Regions from separate parts of the Streptosporangium sp. NBC_01469 genome, predicted to be linked through region 4. Evidence: riboswitches for the same ligand, from Rfam matches in the RefSeq annotation. Region 4 holds a riboswitch; each other region holds the start of a gene.
The links. Region 4 has a riboswitch for cyclic di-AMP ahead of OG587_RS43325 (hypothetical protein). Riboswitches for the same ligand answer to the same signal wherever they lie in the genome.

Region 1 (4,520 bases), 530 kb from region 4:
GTCGAGCTGATCGCCTACGACCCCTACCTGCAGCCGGCCCGCGCCGCCCAGATGGGCGTCCGGCTGGTCTCGCTGGAGGAGGCCCTGAGCGAGGCCGACTTCATCACCGTGCACCTGCCCAAGTCCAAGGAGACCATCGGTCTCATCGGCGACAGGGAGCTCCACGCGGTCAAGCCGAACGTGCGCCTCATCAACGTCGCCCGCGGCGGCATCATCGACGAGAACGCCCTCTACTCCGCGATCAAGGAGGGGCGCGTCGCCGGCGCCGGCATCGACGTGTTCCCGAAGGAGCCGGTCACCGACAGCCCGCTCTTCGAGCTCGACCAGGTCGTCGTCACCCCGCACCTGGGCGCCTCCACCCACGAGGCCCAGGAGAAGGCCGGCACCCAGGTCGCGCGCAGCGTGAAGCTCGCCCTCGCCGGGGAGTTCGTGCCGGACGCGGTCAACGTCCAGGGCGGCGCCGTCGCCGAGGACGTCAAGCCGGGCCTGCCGCTCGCCGAGAAGCTCGGCCGGGTGTTCACCGCCCTCGCGGGCGAGGTCGCCACCAAGCTCGACGTCGAGGTGCGCGGCGAGATCGCCTCCCACGACGTCCGCGTGCTGGAACTGGCCGCGCTCAAGGGCGTCTTCACCGACGTGGTCGAGGACTCGGTCACCTACGTCAACGCCCCGCTGCTGGCCAAGGACCGCGGCGTGTCGGTCGAGCTGATCACCAGCTCCGACAGCCCCGACTGGCGCAACGTCGTGACGGTCCGCGGCGTCCTCGCCGACGGCCGCGCGATCTCGGTCTCCGGCACCCTGTCCGGGCCGAGGCAGATCACGAAGATCGTCGAGGTCAACGGCTACCAGATGGAGATCGAGCCGACCGACCACCTGTCGTTCTTCACCTACACCGACCGCCCCGGCATCGTCGGCGTGGTCGGCCGCATCCTCGGCGACCACTCGATCAACATCGCCTCGATGCAGGTGGCCCGTGACGCCAAGGGCGGCAAGGCGCTCATCGCGCTCACCGTCGACACCGCCATCCCGGCCGAGGTGATCGACCAGATCGGCTCGGAGATCGGCGCCGACAGCGGCCGTTCCGTCGACCTGGCCGACTAGCCGTCCCGCCGATGTGGCCGCCGCCCCGGAGACCGGGACGGCGGCCACATTTCGTCTCAGCATGTGAGAAGTGTGTACGCCGGGCGAGACGGCGTTTCCGTGGCCAGGTAACCTGGAATGAAATGCGCCAGGTTCTTGCCATTCCTACCTGCCGCGGCGGGGCCTGACAGGGGCAGGCCGGCGACTCGCCGCGGTGTCGTGGCGCCTGCCGGCTCCAAGCCCCCGTCGGCGGTCCGTGATCCGGACCCGCGACATCAGGCCTGGTCGGAGTCCCGACCGGAGTCTCGACCACCTTCCTTGCTCGCATGCGACCGAGACGAGATTCGCCATGTACGACATGTATCCCTGGAACCGTCCCGACGAGACCGAGGACGAGGCCATCGACGCGCTCCAGACCGCTCTGGACCGCAGGGACAACGGTGGTGCGCCCACCCGCTGAGCCCGTTCTCGCCGCCGGGGTCTCCACGGCCTTCCGGCGGTGACCCGCCGGCGTGTCTCATCCGCCGGTCACTGTTTCGGTCGCGAGCTTGACCCGCTCGGTCAGCTGAACCCCCTGCGGGTCGGGGCGCACCGCGCCGGCGAAGGAGTCGCGGCGCCAGGAGTCGAGTTTCTCCTCCTTGACCACGTCGCCGGTCTGCGGGGCGTGGACCATGTAGCCGGGCTTGGTGATCATGCCGACATGGCCGAGGCCGCTGAAGAAGACCAGGTCGCCGGCTCTGAGATCCCTCCAGGCGATCTTCTTGGGGAACGCGTCGTACTGGTCGTAGGTGACGCGGGGGAGCTTGATCCCGGCGGCGCGGTAGGCGCGGAGCATCAGGCCGGAGCAGTCGAAGCCGCCGTGGCCGGTGCCACCCCAGACGTAGGGCGTTCCGCGCTTGGACATCGCCCAGTCCACGGCTTTCTGCCAGGCGGGCTTGACGTTCGTGGCCTTCAGCGCCTGCTTCAGCGCGGGGGTGTTGAGCGCGGCGGGCCCGGGGCCCGGGGGTGGGGAGACGGCCAGGGCGGCGGGCGAGGTCGCGAGCACCGCGGCGCCGGCGACGATCATCGAGGCGGAGATGGACAGGACGCGGGGGAGAACTGTGCCGGACAGGATGATTCCTTCCATAAGGCCGGCCGGGTGAGCTGTCGGGCTCGGGCGTGGAGGCCGCCCTACGGCGCGAGAACGCGCTGATTCGCCCCAAGGAATCCGCGTGATGGCGAGCGGGAACGCGCTCCGGGGGAGGAGCGGGGTTCCCGGGGGCCCGGCGGATTCCGGAAAGAGTGGTTCCCCGGCTCCGTGCGGGCCCGGTAAGGGGATGGCCCGTACGGATTAGGCATTGATGTGAATGGGAGGACCATAACGAAACCTCCCGAAAGGGTCAATACCGAGCAAAAAAGGACAAAGCGATCAGGCGTGTCACCGCGCGGTCACGTCCGAGGAGTGAGACCGGTGTTCGATCACCGAGACGGACCGGTAGGGTGCCTGCATGGATTCGCGTAACATTCGCCTGGCGGTCATCCCCGGGGACGGAATCGGAGTCGAGGTCGTCACCGAGGGACTGAAGGTCCTCGAAGCGGTCGGCACGAAGGTGGAGACCACCACCTACGACCTCGGCGCCAAGCGCTACCACGAGACCGGCGAGACCCTGCCGGACCCGGTCCTCGACGAGCTGCGCGGATACGACGCGATCCTGCTCGGCGCGGTCGGCGACCCCAGCGTGCCCCCGGGCATCCTGGAGCGCGACCTGCTGCTCAAGCTCCGCTTCCAGCTCGACCACTACGTGAACCTGCGTCCGGTCAAGCTCTTCCCCGGCGTCGAGACACCGCTGGGCAAGGCCCGCCCCGAGGACATCGACATGGTCGTCGTCCGCGAGGGCACCGAGGGCCTGTACGCCGGAGCGGGTGGCGTCATGCGCCGGGGCACGCCGCACGAGATCGCCACCCAGGAGTCGCTGAACACCGCCTACGGCGTCGAGCGCGTCGTGCGCTACGCCTTCGACAAGGCGCTCGGCCGCCCCCGCAGGAAGCTGACGCTGGTCCACAAGACCAACGTGCTCACCTACGCCGGTGACCTCTGGGCCCGCACCTTCGACCGCGTCAGCCTGGAGTATCCCGACGTCCAGACCGACTACTGCCACGTCGACGCGGCCTCGATGTTCTTCGTCAGCCAGCCGGAGCGCTTCGACGTGATCGTCACCGACAACCTCTTCGGCGACATCCTCACCGACATCGGCGCGGCGATCGCCGGTGGCATCGGCCTCGCGGCCAGCGGCAACGTCAACCCCGACCGCACCGCGCCGAGCATGTTCGAGCCGGTCCACGGCAGCGCCCCCGACATCGCGGGCCGGGGCAAGGCCGACCCGACCGCCACGATCCTGTCGGTCGCCATGCTCCTCGACCACCTCGGGATGGCCGCCGAGGCCGCCAGGGTCGAGCAGGCCGTCGCCGACGACCTGGTCGAGCGGCCGGCCGGACGGGCCGGCCGGACCACCCACGAGATCGGCGACGACATCACCGCCCGAGTAGCCGGCTGAGGAAGCCGCCTCCCTCTACCCCGACGCGCCTGGCGGCTCACCCGAGCCGCCAGGCGCGTTTTTTGTTTCTCCAGCACTGCCGGTTTTCGGCATGGATGGAGTAGTTTCCCGTTACCCGGTCCGACGCAGAATGGACCAGAGGGTAAGCCAGACACCAAGAGAAGGATCCGTGCGATGACCACCGCTCAGAAGCTCAGCTTCGACGTGCAGCTCTCCGACCACGCTCGCACCGCGGCAGAGCGCGAGCAGGTACTGGCGAGCCCGGGGTTCGGTCAGGTCTTCACCGACCACATGATCTCGATCGACTACACCGAGGGGGAGGGCTGGCACGACGCCGCGCTCGTGCCGTACGGCCCGCTCAGCCTCGACCCCGCGACGTCGGTCTTCCACTACGCGCAGGAGCTTTTCGAGGGACTCAAGGCCTACCGCCAGGAGAACGGCACGATCGTGACCTTCCGGCCGGAGGCCAACGCCGCCCGCTTCAACACCTCCGCGCGGCGGATGGCCATGCCCGAGCTGCCCGAGGAGACGTTCGTCGAGTCGCTGGAGCTGCTCGTCCAGACCGACCGCGAGTGGGTCCCGACCACGCCGGGACACAGCCTCTACCTGCGCCCCTTCATGATCGCCACGCAGCCGGCGCTCGGCGTCAACTACCCGTCCAGGACCTACAGGTACATGGTCATCGCCTCTCCGGCGGCGGCCTACTTCGGGGGCGGGAAGGCCGTAACCGTCTGGCTCTCCACCGAGTACACCCGGGCGGCCCCCGGCGGAACCGGCTTCGCCAAGTGCGGCGGCAACTACGCGGCGGCCTTCGTGGCCCAGCGCCAGGCCGTCGAGCAGGGCTGCGACCAGGTGGTCTGGCTCGACGCGGGCGAGCACCGCTACGTCGAGGAGATGGGCGGGATGAAC
Region 2 (4,520 bases), 2.1 Mb from region 4:
TCGGCTGTGAGGCCTCCGACCGATATCCCACAACTGTCACGTCGGGGTCGAGTTCGCCAGCGGCTCGACCCGCGTTGTGCTGTCCGTAATCCGGATACCCCGACGGTGTGCGATCGCGGTCGGGATCATCCTGTGGATACGGCGGCTGTCCGGTGCTCACCGCGTCACCTCACTTAGACTGCGCATGTGGCAAATGTCAGACGCACATGCTTGCTGCTGCACAAGGTATCGACATAGGTATCGACAGTCACCTTTCCGATCAGTCAGCTCTAAAGTCATCAGAGTCGGGCTCGCGTGTCAGGTGCAGCAGCATCCGGGTGTTTCCCAAGGTGTTGGGCTTGACGTGCTCCAGATCCAGGAACTCCGCCACACCCTCGTCGTAGGAGGCGAGAAGTTCGGCGTAGACCTCGGGGGCGACGGGCGTGCCCTGGATCTCCCGGAAACCGTGCCTGGTGAAGAAGTCGACCTCGAAGGTCAGGCAGAAAACCCGGCGCAGGCCGAGTTCGACGGCCGTGCGAATGAGCGCGGAGACGATCCGGTGGCCGATTCCCATCCCCCTGCGGCCCGGATCGACGGCGACGGTGCGGATCTCGGCCAGATCCTCCCAGAGGACGTGGAGTGCCCCGCAGCCGACGACCTCCCCCTCCGCGTCGGTGGCGACCCAGAACTCCTGGACGTCCTCGTACAGGGTGACGGTGGCCTTCTCCAGCAGGCGCGGGCCGGCGCCGCCGTAGGTGTCGACGAGCCGCCTGACGGCGCGGACGTCCGGGGTGCGGGCACGGCGGACCGTGATCTCGGGGCCCGCGCCGGACGCGGGCGAGTCCGGCTCCGCCCCCTCGGATCCGGCGCGCCACTCCCCGCCGCCGGGAGCGCGAACGACCGGTGCGGGAGAATGCTCAGCAAGCTGCTCCATGACCATTCAGCGTACGTCCTCACCGGTCTTCAATTACGGCTCGCCCTTAACTCGCAGCCCACAGCCCTCACGTGACCCTTGGTAATCGTTTTACCACACTGAGCGCACGACTCCTCTCGTGTGCCACAACTCACCTTTGGCACGGTCCCGGACCTGGGAAGACCTCCGCCGCACCCGTCACCCACGAGGCAAAGGCAGCGTAATGGCCATGTTGATCATATTGCCATGTGATCTTTCCGTGACATTTCAGTTGCGAAACCTCTACTGAATTCGCAGTTCTGGTTGAGCAGGAACCACGGGTGCACTAATCTCCGTGCTCGATGTCAGAGACGTAAAAAGCCTGACCCGCCGAATCCCCCACCAGCGGGGAACCGGGGACCCACCACGTCCTCCGGGGTGAATCCGAGTGCCACCGGCGCACCCGGTAGGGCTGCCTCCGGCCCGAACCCGTCAGCTAACCCGGTAGGCGGCCGAGGAGAGGAGCCTGTTGGTGAAGCGCACGCGCGACCGCGGAGGAAAGCACACGGGCGACGACGCCCGCCGTCGAGAACGCGCGCCGCGAGGGCTGCGCCGCCGCATGGCGGTCATCGGCCTGGCATTCGCCACCCTGACCCTCGGCACACCGCTGGTGGCGGCCACCGCCGATCCCGAGCCCAGCCTCCAGCAGCTGGCCAAGCAGGCCGAGAAGCTGCACGAGGAGATCGGCACCCTCGCCGAGCGGTACAACGGCGAGCGGGTCAAGCTCAAGCAGGCCCAGCGGGCCGCGGAGAGCGCCAAGAAGACCCTGGCGTCGAGCGAGTCCGAGCTGGCCATCCGCCGCACCAAGGCCACCCTTCTGGCGCAGAGCACCTACATGTCGGGCGGCCTCAACTCCGGGCTCGCCTTCACGCAGGCTACGGATCCCGACACCTTCCTCGACCAGGCCACCACCAACTACGCGCTCCAGCAGCAGCAGAGCGAGGAGGTCGCCCAGGTGGCCCGATCGATCGAGGCCGCCGAGCGGGCGCAGGCCAGCGCCAAGGCGAGGACCTCGGAGGTCAAGAAGCTCCTGGCGGAGCTCGACGGCAACCGGACCAAGATCGAACGGCTGGTCGCGCGGGTCGAGAGCAATCTGTTCAGCGAGGTGCGCAGCAGGGCCGTCAGCAACAGGGGCGCCAGGGTGAAGACCAACGTGCCCATCGTGGGCAGCGGCAAGGCCGCGGAGGCCACCCGCTGGGCGCTCACCCAGCAGCTCAAGCCGTACGTCTGGGGCGCCGAGGGTCCCAACTCCTTCGACTGCTCCGGGCTGGTCATGTGGGCCTACCAGAAGGTCGGCATCAGCCTGCCGCACTACACCGGCAACCAGTGGACCGCGGGCACCCACGTCACCAGGAACGAGCTGCGCCCCGGCGACCTGGTCTTCTTCTACAGCGACCTGCACCACGTCGGGATCTACATCGGCGCGGGCCTGATGGTCCACGCGCCCCAGACGGGTGACGTCGTCCACATCGCCACGATCGACAACCGGCCCTTCGCCGGAGGCGTCCGCATCGCCGACTGAACGTGCCCGGCCCGCACGCGTGTCCGGCCCGACCTGCCGGACACGCGGCGGTGCTAGATCAGGCGGCGGCGGGCGGCCCAGGCCACGGCCTCGATCGCCGTGGCGACACCGATGCGGTCGCAGATGCCTCTCAGCCTGCGCCTGACGGTCCGCCCGCTGATGTCGAGGCGACGACCCACCCGATCCACCGTGACACCCTTGGCGAGCTCAGCCAGCAGCACGAGGTCGTCGTCGCTGAGACCGATATCGCTCATGCCCAGGGGGCTGTCGCCATGGCGTGAATCCACTTCTGGATATGCCATCAAGAGTCACTCCCCCCACTCTGGAAACCGGGTGCGAGACGCCGGAAATGAATACCGTCCGCCAGGAACGGTAAACGCCTTGTTCAAAGGTCGTCAAGTTCCACTCTTCATAGCGTGCGTCCAGTATTGACATAGTAGGCGCTACATGAAGTACTCATGATATGTCAGTGCCTTTGCGGCTATGTCATGACCGAGCCTGGGCACGAGGCGGCAAGCACCCCCTGGCTGCGGCGATCGAAGTCCTGGCAGAACAAGGTTTCGCCGAAACCGCCGCTCCGCCGGGCGCGCCGGGGCCGGCCCTCCGGGGATCCGGCCCGCCCGCATTTCTCGGGAAAAACGGATCTCTTCCCGATACTCTTCGACGACCATGGTCACTCACCACCTTGACAGCACCCCACGAAAAACACGGAAATATGAGGGTCAAGGGAGCAGTTTTGCGGCATTCGCGAGGTATCACACGGCGACGATGGGGTGCCGGGCGATATTGGACGTGCTGGAAATGGATTTCCGACCCGTACAGAAACGCGTCCGACATTGCGGGGAACCACGGGCGCGACGGCCGGTTCCGGCCCACCGTTTTCGCCTCATTCGTCCTGGCTTCGCCCGCACACCGTACGGGGACTCCCGCGATCCGCGGACCCGCGAGGGCGGGGGCCCGGCATCGCTCCGTCACGGTGTCCTGAGCCGCGTCCACGGGAAACGGCCCGGCGATATCGAAGACCGCTCCGCCGTCGCCCCGGCCGTGCGGCTCACACCCGGGTTCACGCCCACCTGCCCGGAGCCGTGCGGCTCACACTCAGGTTCACGCCCACCTGCCCGGAGCCGTGCGGCTCACACTCAGGTTCACGCCCACCTGCCCGGAGCCGTGCGGGGTGTCGCCCAGCGGGGGGTGGGACGGTGACGGCGCCGCTCGGCGCGGCCGGCCGGTCTTCCGGGGCGCTCGCCGGCCCCGGCCCGCCCGGCCCTGACGTGATCCCGACCGGACCTCGGCCCGCCTCCGGCCCGCCCCGGCCGGATCCCGGGCTGCGGCCGGGCCGCCATCCGGCCCTCGGCCCCGGCACGCCTCCGCTCGTCCAGCCGGGGACGCGCTCCGGCCGGGAAACGGCGCCGGTCCTCACGACGGTGGCGCCGGGCCGGGCGATGCCCGGCCCGGCGCCACCGTACGGGGAGAACGTCCTTCCGCGCCGCCCGCCGGGCTCAGGTGGTCGGCTTGACCAGCGGGAACAGGATGGTCTCGCGGATGTTCCTGCCGGTGAAGGCCATGATGAGGCGGTCGATGCCGAGCCCCATGCCGCCGGTGGGCGGCATCGCGTATTCCAGGGCCGTGAGGAAGTCCTCGTCAAGCTGCATGGCCTCGACGTCGCCACCCGCGGCGAGCAGGGACTGCTCGGTGAGGCGGCGGCGCTGCTCGATCGGGTCGTTCAGCTCCGAGTAACCGGTGCCCAGCTCGGTGCCGAAGCCGATCAGGTCCCACTTCTCGGTGAGGAGCGGGTTGTCCCGGTGGTTGCGGGCCAGCGGGGAGGTCTCCAGCGGATAGTCCATGACGAACGTGGGCTGGATGAGCGTGTGCTCGACGAGGGCCTCGAAGATCTCCTGGACCAGCTTGCCCTGACCCCACTTGGCGTCCCAGTGGATCTCCCGCGCGTCCGCGAGCTTGCGGACGTGCTCCAGGGGCGTCTCGGTGGTGACCTCCTCGCCCAGCGCCTCGGAGACCGACCCGTACAGGGTGATCCGCGGCCACTTCGCCAGGCCGAGGTCGACCTCC
Region 3 (4,520 bases), 260 kb from region 4:
ATTGCTACCATCCCCGGATGGAGGCGATTCAATGTACAAGTACAGTCGTGACGAAGAGACATGGGATCAGCTTACGGAAGCTGGGCTGGAGTTTCTCGTCGAGCGTGCTCAAAGTCCAAGCGGGACGTCGTACGAGGACCTGAACAACGCTTTGATGCAGAGAACCGGCCTTCCCGGCTTCGATTTCGGGCGGGCCGATGAGCGAGCCGGTATCGGATACCTCCTGGGGCTGATCGTGGAGAGGAGCTATCCGGAAACCAAGCTGATGATCTCGGCGCTCGTTACACATAAGGGCGGGACCGACCCGGGTGGCGGCTTCTACGCCCTGGCGACAGAACTCAAGCTGCTCCGGCCAGGTGCTTCGAAAGACGAGAAAGACACGTTCTGGGTGAAGCAGTACACCCGAGTGCAGGAGCACTACTCCGGAGCGGGTCGGCCCGGGCCTTACTGATCCGTTAGGTGTCCCGCACAGCCGTTCTGGAAGACTCCCAGCTCAATCTGCATGCGATGGTTTGAGATGGCACAGGGTTGGTGTGTTCCCGGTTGCCCTGGCCGGTTACCGGAGCCACAGGCATCCCCTCCGGGAGTGGCATATGCCCCGCGTCTATGCGCTCGTCGCGAGTACTCGCGACGAGCGCATAGACGCCGGAAAGATCTTTGTCAGAGAGTACGACGAGCAGTGGCCGGCCGCGCAGACCTCGGCCGCTCCACCTACCGGCTTGCCGAGCTGCGCCTTCGCTCCCCGAAGGGGGGGCAAGCTGCGTGACATCCCGCTTCCGGAGAGCGTGGCGCCGCGGCTCGCCGCCCACATCGAAACCGTCGACCCGCCAGAGCTGACGCCGCCCTGGCGCACGCTGGACGGCCCACCGCACACGGCGCGGCTGCTCTTCGGCGTGCCGCAGACCCTGGATGTGCCCCGAGAGAGGCGGGTACCCGAGAACTAGTACATCGAGATGTGCGGATGGTCGAAGTGGTTGGCCGTGACGCCGCCGCGGTTGGACATGAAGCTCCAGCCGGAGCCGTGGTTGATGCGCTGGCGCCAGATCACGTACTTCACGCCGAGTTTGGCCTTGTTCTTGATGGCCCAGGCGGCGATCTCGTCGCCCAGTGCGGTGTTGGCGGCCGAGGGCATCGTGCCGCCGGCGCTCATCATGAAGTCGCAGGCGCGGCCCAGGGGGTGCTCGCCGCCGTCGTTGGCGGACCGGTAGCAGCCGACCGAGTACGGGAGGCTGAAGCGCCTCATGACGGCGTCGCGCATGATCCGGGTACGGTCGGTGATGTTGTCGGCGCCGGTGGGGAGCTGCGGGGCCCAGCTGCCGTCGGAGCGGCGGCCGGAACCGGTGGGGGCGAGCCGGTCGAGCTTGTCCTTCATGTCGCGGATCACGTCTTCGGCCTCCTCGCGCTGGGCCTCCACCTCCTTGGCCTCCTCACCGATCTCGTCGGTGAGCCTGGCGGCCGTCTCGGCCGCCTTCTTCCTGCGTTCGAGGCTGCCGGCGAAGCCCTCCAGGTGCGCGCTCTGCTGGGCGGTGAGCTGCTCCATCACCGCGGCGGCGCCCATGTCGCCGGAGAACACCAGCGCGGGCAGCCCTCCGCCGCTGCTCTGGTAGCGGAGCTGGACGATGGAGTCGACCTGCCGTTTGGCCTCGACGTAGACCTGTTCGGCCTTTTCCCGGTTCTGCTTGGCGACGCTCTCGGCCTTCTGCGCCTTCTTGAGGGACTCGCGCTTGGCCGCGTAGGTCTCGATCAGCTTGTCGACCTTCTTGCCGAGCTTGGCCAGGTCGGCGCGGAGCTTGGCCTCGGTGGGCTTGGGTTCCGCGATTCCCGCCGTGGGGGCACCGATGGTGAACGCGGCGATCGAGCTCAGGCAGAGGACCAGAGCCGCATGCCGACGGAACGTGGGGGACGGGGCCGCCACGAACTCTCCTCTCCTTCCGCCTACCGGGTTAGCTGACGGGTTCGGGCTGGAGGAAGCCCTTCCACCGAAGTGGTTTCACCCCAGGTGCGGTGGTTCCCCGGCTCCCGGGCAAGGTGCCCGAGATTAGGCAAATCAGCGTTTAAAGCTGATGTGGGAAGGATAGTAGTGGTAAACAGCAGGTCATGCGACCTCAAGACGAGACCAAGCGGTAATCAGTTCGTGATAACAGAGCGCAGGAGATGTGCTGTGCCCTCGGGCGACACGTCGTTCACGAAGGCGCCCATCGCCGACTCCGACCCGGCGAGGTATTTCAGCCTGTCCGGCGCGCGGCGGATGCTGAACAGCTCCATGTGCGCGTACGACAGATCGCGGCCGACGGAGACCGGTGCCTGGTGCCAGGCGGCGATGTACGGCATGGGCACGCCGAACAGTCCGTCGAGGCGGCGGAGCACGTCGGTGTAGAGGGGGCCGAACGCCGCGCGCTCCTCGGCGTCCAGCGCGACCAGGTCGGGGACCCCGCGGTGCGGGTAGAGGTGGACCTCCACGGGCCAGCGCGCCGCGGCCGGGACGAAGGCCGTCCAGTGCTCGTTCGAGCCCACCACCCGGATCCCGGCCGCCCGCTCCGCGGCCAGGACGTCGGCGAACAGGTTGCCGCCGGTCCGCTCCCGGTGCCGCTCGGCCACCCCGAGGGTGAGCCTGGTGCGCGGGGTCACGTAGGGGTACGCGTAGATCTGGCCGTGCGGGTGGGCCAGGGTGATGCCGATCTCCGCCCCCCGGTTCTCGAAGCAGAACACCTGCTCCACGCCGGGCGTCGCCGACAGCTCTGCCGTACGGTCGACCCAGGCCTCCATCACCAGCTCGACCTGCTCGGGGGAGAGCCGGGAGAACGAGGAGTCGTGCTCGGAGGTGAAGCAGACCACCTCGCACCTGCCGACCCCCGGGCGGACCTCGCTCAGCCCCCCGATCTCCCGGTGGTCGCCCGGCTGGGCGGAGAACGACGGGAACCGGTTCTCGAAGACCACCACGTCATAGCCCGAGGAGGGCACCTCGGTGAGGTTGCCGGGGGTGGAGGGGCAGAGCGGGCACTCGCGGGCCGGGGGCAGGAAGGTGCGGCCCTGGCGGTGCCCGGCCACCGCGATCCACTCCTCGGTGAGCGGGTCGTAGCGCAGCTCGGAGGCGGCGGGCCGGGGCGGCAGATCGCGCCGGTCGGCCGCTCCGCGGTCGGCGTCGTCGCGCCGGTCGAAGTAGAAGAGCTCCCGGCCGTCGGCCAGGTGGGTGATCGTACGCTTCATCGGCCGGCGATCTCGCTCTCCCGCTGGGGTTCCGTGATGATCAGCTCGCCCACCGAGGCGGCGAGCTCCTCCCGGGCCTCCTCGGTCAGGCCGGAGTCGGTGACCACGATGTGAGCCTCGGCCAGCTCCGCGATCGTGCTGATGCCGACCGTGCCCCACTTGGTGTGGTCGGCGGGCACCACCAGGCGGTGCGCGGAGGCGACCAGTTCGCGGTTGGTCTCGGCCTCGAGCAGGTTGGGGGTGGTGAACCCGGCGCGGGCGCTCATCCCGTGCACGCCGAGGAAGAGGGTGTCGACGTGAAGGCCGCGGATCGCCGAGACCGCGACCGGGCCGACCAGGGCGTCGGAGGGGGTGCGGACCCCGCCGGTCAGCACGACCGTGCGATCGGCCCTGGGGGAGCGGTGGAAGACGTCGGCGACCCGGATCGAGTTGGTGATCACGGTCAGCTCGGGCACGTCGACCAGGTGGTGGGCGAGCGTCCAGGTCGTGGTCCCCGCGGAGAGCGCGATGGCCGTGGCGGGCCGGACGAGCCGGGCGGCGTGCTGGGCGATCGTCTCCTTCTCCGCCTGCCGGCGCGCCGACTTGGCGGCGAAGCCCGGTTCCTCGGTCGCGCCGGGCCCGGCGGCGGTGGCGCCGCCGTGGACCTTCTCCACCAGGCCGCGCTCGGAGAGCACCTCGAGGTCGCGCCGGATCGTCATGTCGGACACGCCGAGCTCCCGGACGAGATCGGCGACCCTGACCCCGCCGCTACCGCGCACCCTCTCCAGGATCGCCTGTTGCCGCTGCTGGGCGAGCATTGCCCCACTCCCCTTAATCCACCAGATTCCACCAAATTACCACGGCAAGGATGGCGGAAGACTGTTGGATCGTGGTGACTAACCGCTCACAGCCGATCAAGTTCCGCCGTGATGTTGGCTCTCGCCGTCCCCTCCAGGTCGGCGACATGGAAGATCACCGGAAGGTCGAGCAGCGAGCGCAGCACGGCGGCCCTCCCGGCCCTGAACGCGTCGTCGGGGACGAAGCCGTACTCCTCGCGCACGGCCGCCGCGTAGGCGGCGTAGACCTCGGGGGACGCGCCCAGGATCGCCAGGTCCGCGTCGGACAGCACGGCCCCGTCCGCGTCGCCGGGCGCGGGGTCGTGCGTGACGGTCAGCCTGACCAGCCGGGCGACCGTCGCCACGGCCTCCGCGGGCAACCCCAGCTCCGGCAGCGCGCGCTCGGCCAGCCCCGCGCTCCGCTCCTCGTTGTCGCCGCGCCGCGGGTCGTAGACGGCGTCGTGGAACCAGGCCGCCAGCCGTACGAGGTCCGGACGC
Region 4 (4,520 bases):
GGAGATGATGACGATCGACGGTGCCATCGGCGCGGTCGTCGTCGACTACAACAGCGGGATGGCGCTGGGCGCGCTCGGCGGGTCCAAGGACCTCGACCTCCAGATCGCGGCCGCGGGTAACACCGAGGTCGTCAAGGCCAAGATGCGGACCATGGAGTCGCTCGGCCTCAAGGACGGCATCGAGGACATCCTCATCACGCTCGGCACGCAGTACCACGTGATCCGCCCGATCTCGGGCCGGAGCGGCAAAGGGCTCTTCCTCTACCTGGCTCTCGACCGGAACCGGGCCAACCTCGCGCTCGCGCGGCACACCCTGCGCGGCATCGAGGAGAAGCTCGAAGTCTGATCCTCCGGTGCGGCCCGCGCCCCGGGAGGCGCGGACCGCACCGGGGCCCACCCGAGGAGACCGGTGACGGGCGTACCGGAGCCCACCGTGCGGAGCGGTGGGGGCGTACCTGAGCCCACCGCCCTGACGAGACGGTGACGAACGTGCCGGACACCGTACGGAGAAAGCCGGTGACGGGCGTGCCGGAGGTCACCGTCCCGAGTCCGCGAAGGTGGTGAGTTCGTCGATCGCGTCGACGAAGGAGGGCCAGAGCTCGGCGGGCAGGTCGTGGCCCATGCCGGGGAAGGTGATCAGCCGGGCGCCGGGGATCGCGTCGGCCGTGGCGATTCCGGCGGGCAGCGGGACGAGCGGGTCGTCCTCCCCGTGCAGCACGAGAGCCGGAATCGCGAGCTCCTTGAGCCGGGGCGCACGGTCACCGGAGGCCATGATCGCGGCCACCTGCCTGGCCGTGCCCGCCGGGTCGTACGACCGGTCGTAGCCCAGCCCGGCGATCTCGGCGTTCCACTCCCGGTCGAACGGGTAGCCGGGCGAGCCGACGACGGCGCAGTTGTCGAGGGCCCGCCGGATCGCGCTCTCGCGGTCGGGCGTGAAGGCCGGCATGAGCACGTCCGGGTCGGTCAGCAGGGCGGCCTGCGGGCTCGGCGTGGACATGATCGAGGTGAGACTGCGCATCCGGTGCGGGTGGCGGATCGCGAGTGACTGCGCGATCATCCCGCCCATCGAGAGGCCGACCACGTGGGCCGTGTCCCAGCCGAGCGCGTCGAGCAGCCCGGCGGCGTCGTCGGCCATGTCGTCCAGCAGGTAGGGGACCTCCCCGCTCCCGTCCAGGGCGGGCGTCCCCGCCTCGGCGAGGTGGGTGCTCTCGCCGCTGTCGCGGTTGTCGAAGCGCACCGCGTGGTAGCCGCGGTCCGCGAGCAGCTCGCAGAACCTGTCGTCCCACTGGATCATCTGGCAGCCGAGGCCCGTGATCAGCAGGAGGGGGCGAGCCTCCGGAGAGCCGAAGGTCTCGTAGGCGATCTCGATGCCGTTCGCCGGGGCTCGCAGAGTCATGGCACTCCTACCGTCCGTACTGGTTGTGCGGGACAGAATGCCATTCGGGGGGAAACGCGACACCGGCGGGGTGGTCCCCACCGGTGTCCCAGGATCGCCCCCGCGCGAGCGGGCCGCGGCCCCCCGTCAGGCCCCGCCCCGGCCTTCGCGAGCGCGCGTGAGCGGATCGGTCGTTTCTCGGACGGCCCCCGCGCGAGCCGGTCCTTCCGGATCGGCCCGCTCGCGTGAACGGGGTCGGCATCCGCCCGCTCGCGTGAACGGGGTCGGCATCGGCCCGGTTCTCGCGCGAGCGGGGTCAGTTCTTCCCGACGCCGGGCCCGGCGGCCGTGCCGGTCGGGACGTGCGCGGAGACGGGCTCGACCATGACCTTGGGCTTGCCGATCCACGGCCGCGCCTCGGCGCTCACCAGCTGGGTCTTCAGGCCTATCCCCAGTTGCCTCGCCATGGCGAAGACGGTCGCCGGCGGCCTGGCCGGGCTGGTGTCCTTGCGGCCCCAGGCACCGGTGGAGAACGCCACGGGGTGGTTCTTGATCCCCGTGCCGTCGCCCCACTTGGTGACCACGTACTGGATGTCGATGTGGCCCATGCCACCGTTGCCGTCCACGCCGAGCGTGCCGGCGTTGAACGTGCCGCCGGTCAGGTCGGCGAAGGTCTTGGCGTCGATGTCGACCATGATGCCCTGGTTCGAGGGGTTACCCGGGCCGCGGTCGCCGACGAAGAACCTGGCCTTCTTGCCCTTGTAGAGGATGTAGCCCTCGGTGAGCAGGGGCCAGCTCGGGCTGGCGATCATGCCCTTCTGCATCGGCCTGCCACTGGCGGGCAGTCCGGTGTCACCGGCCCGGCCGGAGGAGTCGTCCCAGAAGTAGGAGGCCGTGGTCGCACCCTGGAGGAGGACGGCCTCGGCACCGGCCGGCGCACCGACCGCGGGGTCGGCGGCGAGGCGGGTGGGGGCCGCCAAGGCGTGGGCCGGAAGCGCCGAGGCGACGCCGACGGAGGCGAGGACGCTCGCACCGACGAGGGTGGCGGCGGCGAAGCCGCGCTTGAGGGGGGCGTTGTTACGCGGGAGGTACTTGCTCAGGCTTTTCTTGTGCAGACCAAAGAAGGGGTGCATGGAGAAGTGGCTCTTTCGCGAGGGAACGGGGCGGCCAGGTGCGAACACCGAAGGGGTGCACCGGCGGGGACGCGCTCGTCGGAAAAGGGGGCGTAGCCGGATCAACCAATCGCTACGCGGAGCACGGTCCTGAAGATGCCGCGATCAGACGCGGCGGCGAGGTCGGGGGGACGGGGGTGGGGGTGAAAGTTCAGGTGGTCGGCGCGGACAGGGGGTGCACCGACGTGGTGACGCGGTGATCCATGAGGGGATCTCCTCTCCATCTCGTCTACCGGGTTAGCTGACGGGTTCGGGCGGTGGAGTTGCCCTACCGCTGCGCGCTCGCGGCGGATTCACCCCGGAAAACTGGTTCCCCGGCTCCGGAGCCCAGTGGGCCCTCGGGATTCGACGTCGGCCGGCCGCTCCCTCTTGTGAAGGGCAGGTCGCCAACCGATAACAGTGGACACTACCTCCCAAAACGGACAAAGCAAAGCAAACGCCATGAAAACCCCAGAAGATCTACCTGCAAGCTTCAAGAAAGCCTCATCGATCACCCCGCCAGGCCAACACCCGCCCTACCAGCACGAATGTCGCCCCGATCGTGGAATCCACCCCGGGGCACCCATGCCCGGAGACCCACGCGAGGGAGTCCGCACCCCGCGGGTCAACCCGGGCCGGTCAGTCCCACCAGAACGACCAGGCGTTCCTGCCCTTGATCTGCTCGGCGTAGTCGATGAGGCTCCCCGCCCCCTGGATGATGCTGTCGGGGCAGAACGTCCAGTGCTCGGCGGCGACGTGCAAGGCGTGCTCGGAGGTCGTCGGGGGCGCGGCGACGCTGAGGTCGAGGGTGTTGAAGCCCATGCCGACCACCCGCACCCCGAACCTGTCCTCCCAGCTCCGCACGACGGCCGCGAGCGGGACCATCCACTCGTTGTGGTTCAGGGCGCCCTGCCAGCCCATGACGGCGAGCGCGTCGGCCCCGCGCTCGACCGCGACGAGCCCGAGCGGGGTCCTGCGCTCGGCCACCAGCCCGGCGTACCAGTCGGCGACCACGCCGGGATCGGCGGCGAGCCTTCCCGACGGGGCCGGGCCGGGACACTCGGGCCCGAAGGGGTCGAGCAGTTCGAGCTGGTCGAGATTGGCCTTGGCGATCCAGTCGGACCACACCTCGGCCATGAACGCGGCGGCGTGGTAGTTGTCGATCTGGCTCGCGGTGTCCGGGGCGATCTGGCCGGCCGACCAGGGCTGGACGGAGTCCTCCAGCAGGACCGGCCACAGGCCCGACTGCCCGTGCTGGGCCCTCAACCGGGCCCAGTACTCGCCGGAGACCGCCACCTCGCTGAGCCAGAACGCCGGACGGCGACGGACCGCGAGCTGAGCGTAACCGGGGTCGGGCCAGACCACGTCCCCCGGTGGCAGCTCCACCGAGAGCCTCCGGCCCTCACCTCCGCCGGCCCCCTCGCTCCCGTCGGCTCCATCGGCTCCGTCGGCGAACAGCTGACCCAGAACTGGCGGAAGTTGCCCACGCTCGCAATCGCTCATCTCTACCGATCCGATCCTGACCACGGACCAATTTTGGCCTGTCAACCATCCCGAGGGACAGTTCTGCCCTGGTCCAGGCAAAAATTATCGGTACAGGGAGGAACGGAGCCGGGCGGGTGTCAGTCCTTCACCGCCCCGCCCAGGCCGGCGACCAGCCTGCGCTGGACGGCCACGAAGAAGATCAGCACGGGAACGGTCATCAGCGTCGAGGCCGCCATGATGCCGCCCCAGTCGTTCTCGTCGGGCTTGAAGAAGACCAGCAGGGCCGCGGGCAGCGTCTGGTTGTCCCTGGCCGAGATGATGAAGGTCCTGGCGAAGATGAAGTCGTTCCAGGCGGTGATGAACGAGAAGACGCTCGTGGCGACCAGTCCCGACGCGACGAGGGGGAAGATGATCCGCCACAGGATCACCGGCCGGCTCGCACCGTCGATCATCGCGGCCTCCTCCAGCGTCTCGGGCACCGCGGCCACGAACCCCCTCATCATCCAGATG

Region 1: it holds a riboswitch for cyclic di-AMP, as region 4 does, so the genes downstream of both, OG587_RS45635 (C40 family peptidase) here and OG587_RS43325 (hypothetical protein) in region 4, are expected to answer to the same signal.
Region 2: it holds a riboswitch for cyclic di-AMP, as region 4 does, so the genes downstream of both, OG587_RS05685 (NlpC/P60 family protein) here and OG587_RS43325 (hypothetical protein) in region 4, are expected to answer to the same signal.
Region 3: it holds a riboswitch for cyclic di-AMP, as region 4 does, so the genes downstream of both, OG587_RS42100 (coiled-coil domain-containing protein) here and OG587_RS43325 (hypothetical protein) in region 4, are expected to answer to the same signal.

What each region holds. Positions count from the first base shown of each region.
Region 1 is NZ_CP109465.1:10,448,720-10,453,239, reverse strand. Features, by position in the region: gene serA (phosphoglycerate dehydrogenase) at 1-1,098, shown strand, start outside; gene OG587_RS45635 (C40 family peptidase) at 1,595-2,203, opposite strand; cyclic di-AMP (ydaO/yuaA leader) riboswitch at 2,191-2,424, opposite strand; gene OG587_RS45630 (3-isopropylmalate dehydrogenase) at 2,565-3,611, shown strand; gene OG587_RS45625 (branched-chain amino acid aminotransferase) at 3,786-4,520, shown strand, end outside.
Region 2 is NZ_CP109465.1:1,256,434-1,260,953, forward strand. Features, by position in the region: gene OG587_RS05675 (RDD family protein) at 1-40, opposite strand, end outside; gene OG587_RS05680 (amino-acid N-acetyltransferase) at 260-913, opposite strand; cyclic di-AMP (ydaO/yuaA leader) riboswitch at 1,250-1,398, shown strand; gene OG587_RS05685 (NlpC/P60 family protein) at 1,404-2,453, shown strand; gene OG587_RS05690 (LuxR C-terminal-related transcriptional regulator) at 2,507-2,707, opposite strand; gene lysX (bifunctional lysylphosphatidylglycerol synthetase/lysine--tRNA ligase LysX) at 3,953-4,520, opposite strand, start outside.
Region 3 is NZ_CP109465.1:9,658,814-9,663,333, reverse strand. Features, by position in the region: gene OG587_RS42110 (hypothetical protein) at 32-451, shown strand; gene OG587_RS42105 (hypothetical protein) at 594-944, shown strand; gene OG587_RS42100 (coiled-coil domain-containing protein) at 941-1,915, opposite strand; cyclic di-AMP (ydaO/yuaA leader) riboswitch at 1,919-2,055, opposite strand; gene galT (galactose-1-phosphate uridylyltransferase) at 2,128-3,207, opposite strand; gene OG587_RS42090 (DeoR/GlpR family DNA-binding transcription regulator) at 3,204-4,004, opposite strand; gene OG587_RS42085 (HD domain-containing protein) at 4,091-4,520, opposite strand, start outside.
Region 4 is NZ_CP109465.1:9,922,876-9,927,395, forward strand. Features, by position in the region: gene OG587_RS43315 (hypothetical protein) at 1-346, shown strand, start outside; gene OG587_RS43320 (alpha/beta fold hydrolase) at 536-1,396, opposite strand; gene OG587_RS43325 (hypothetical protein) at 1,692-2,507, opposite strand; cyclic di-AMP (ydaO/yuaA leader) riboswitch at 2,758-2,904, opposite strand; gene OG587_RS43330 (DUF4253 domain-containing protein) at 3,165-3,911, opposite strand; gene OG587_RS43335 (carbohydrate ABC transporter permease) at 4,148-4,520, opposite strand, start outside.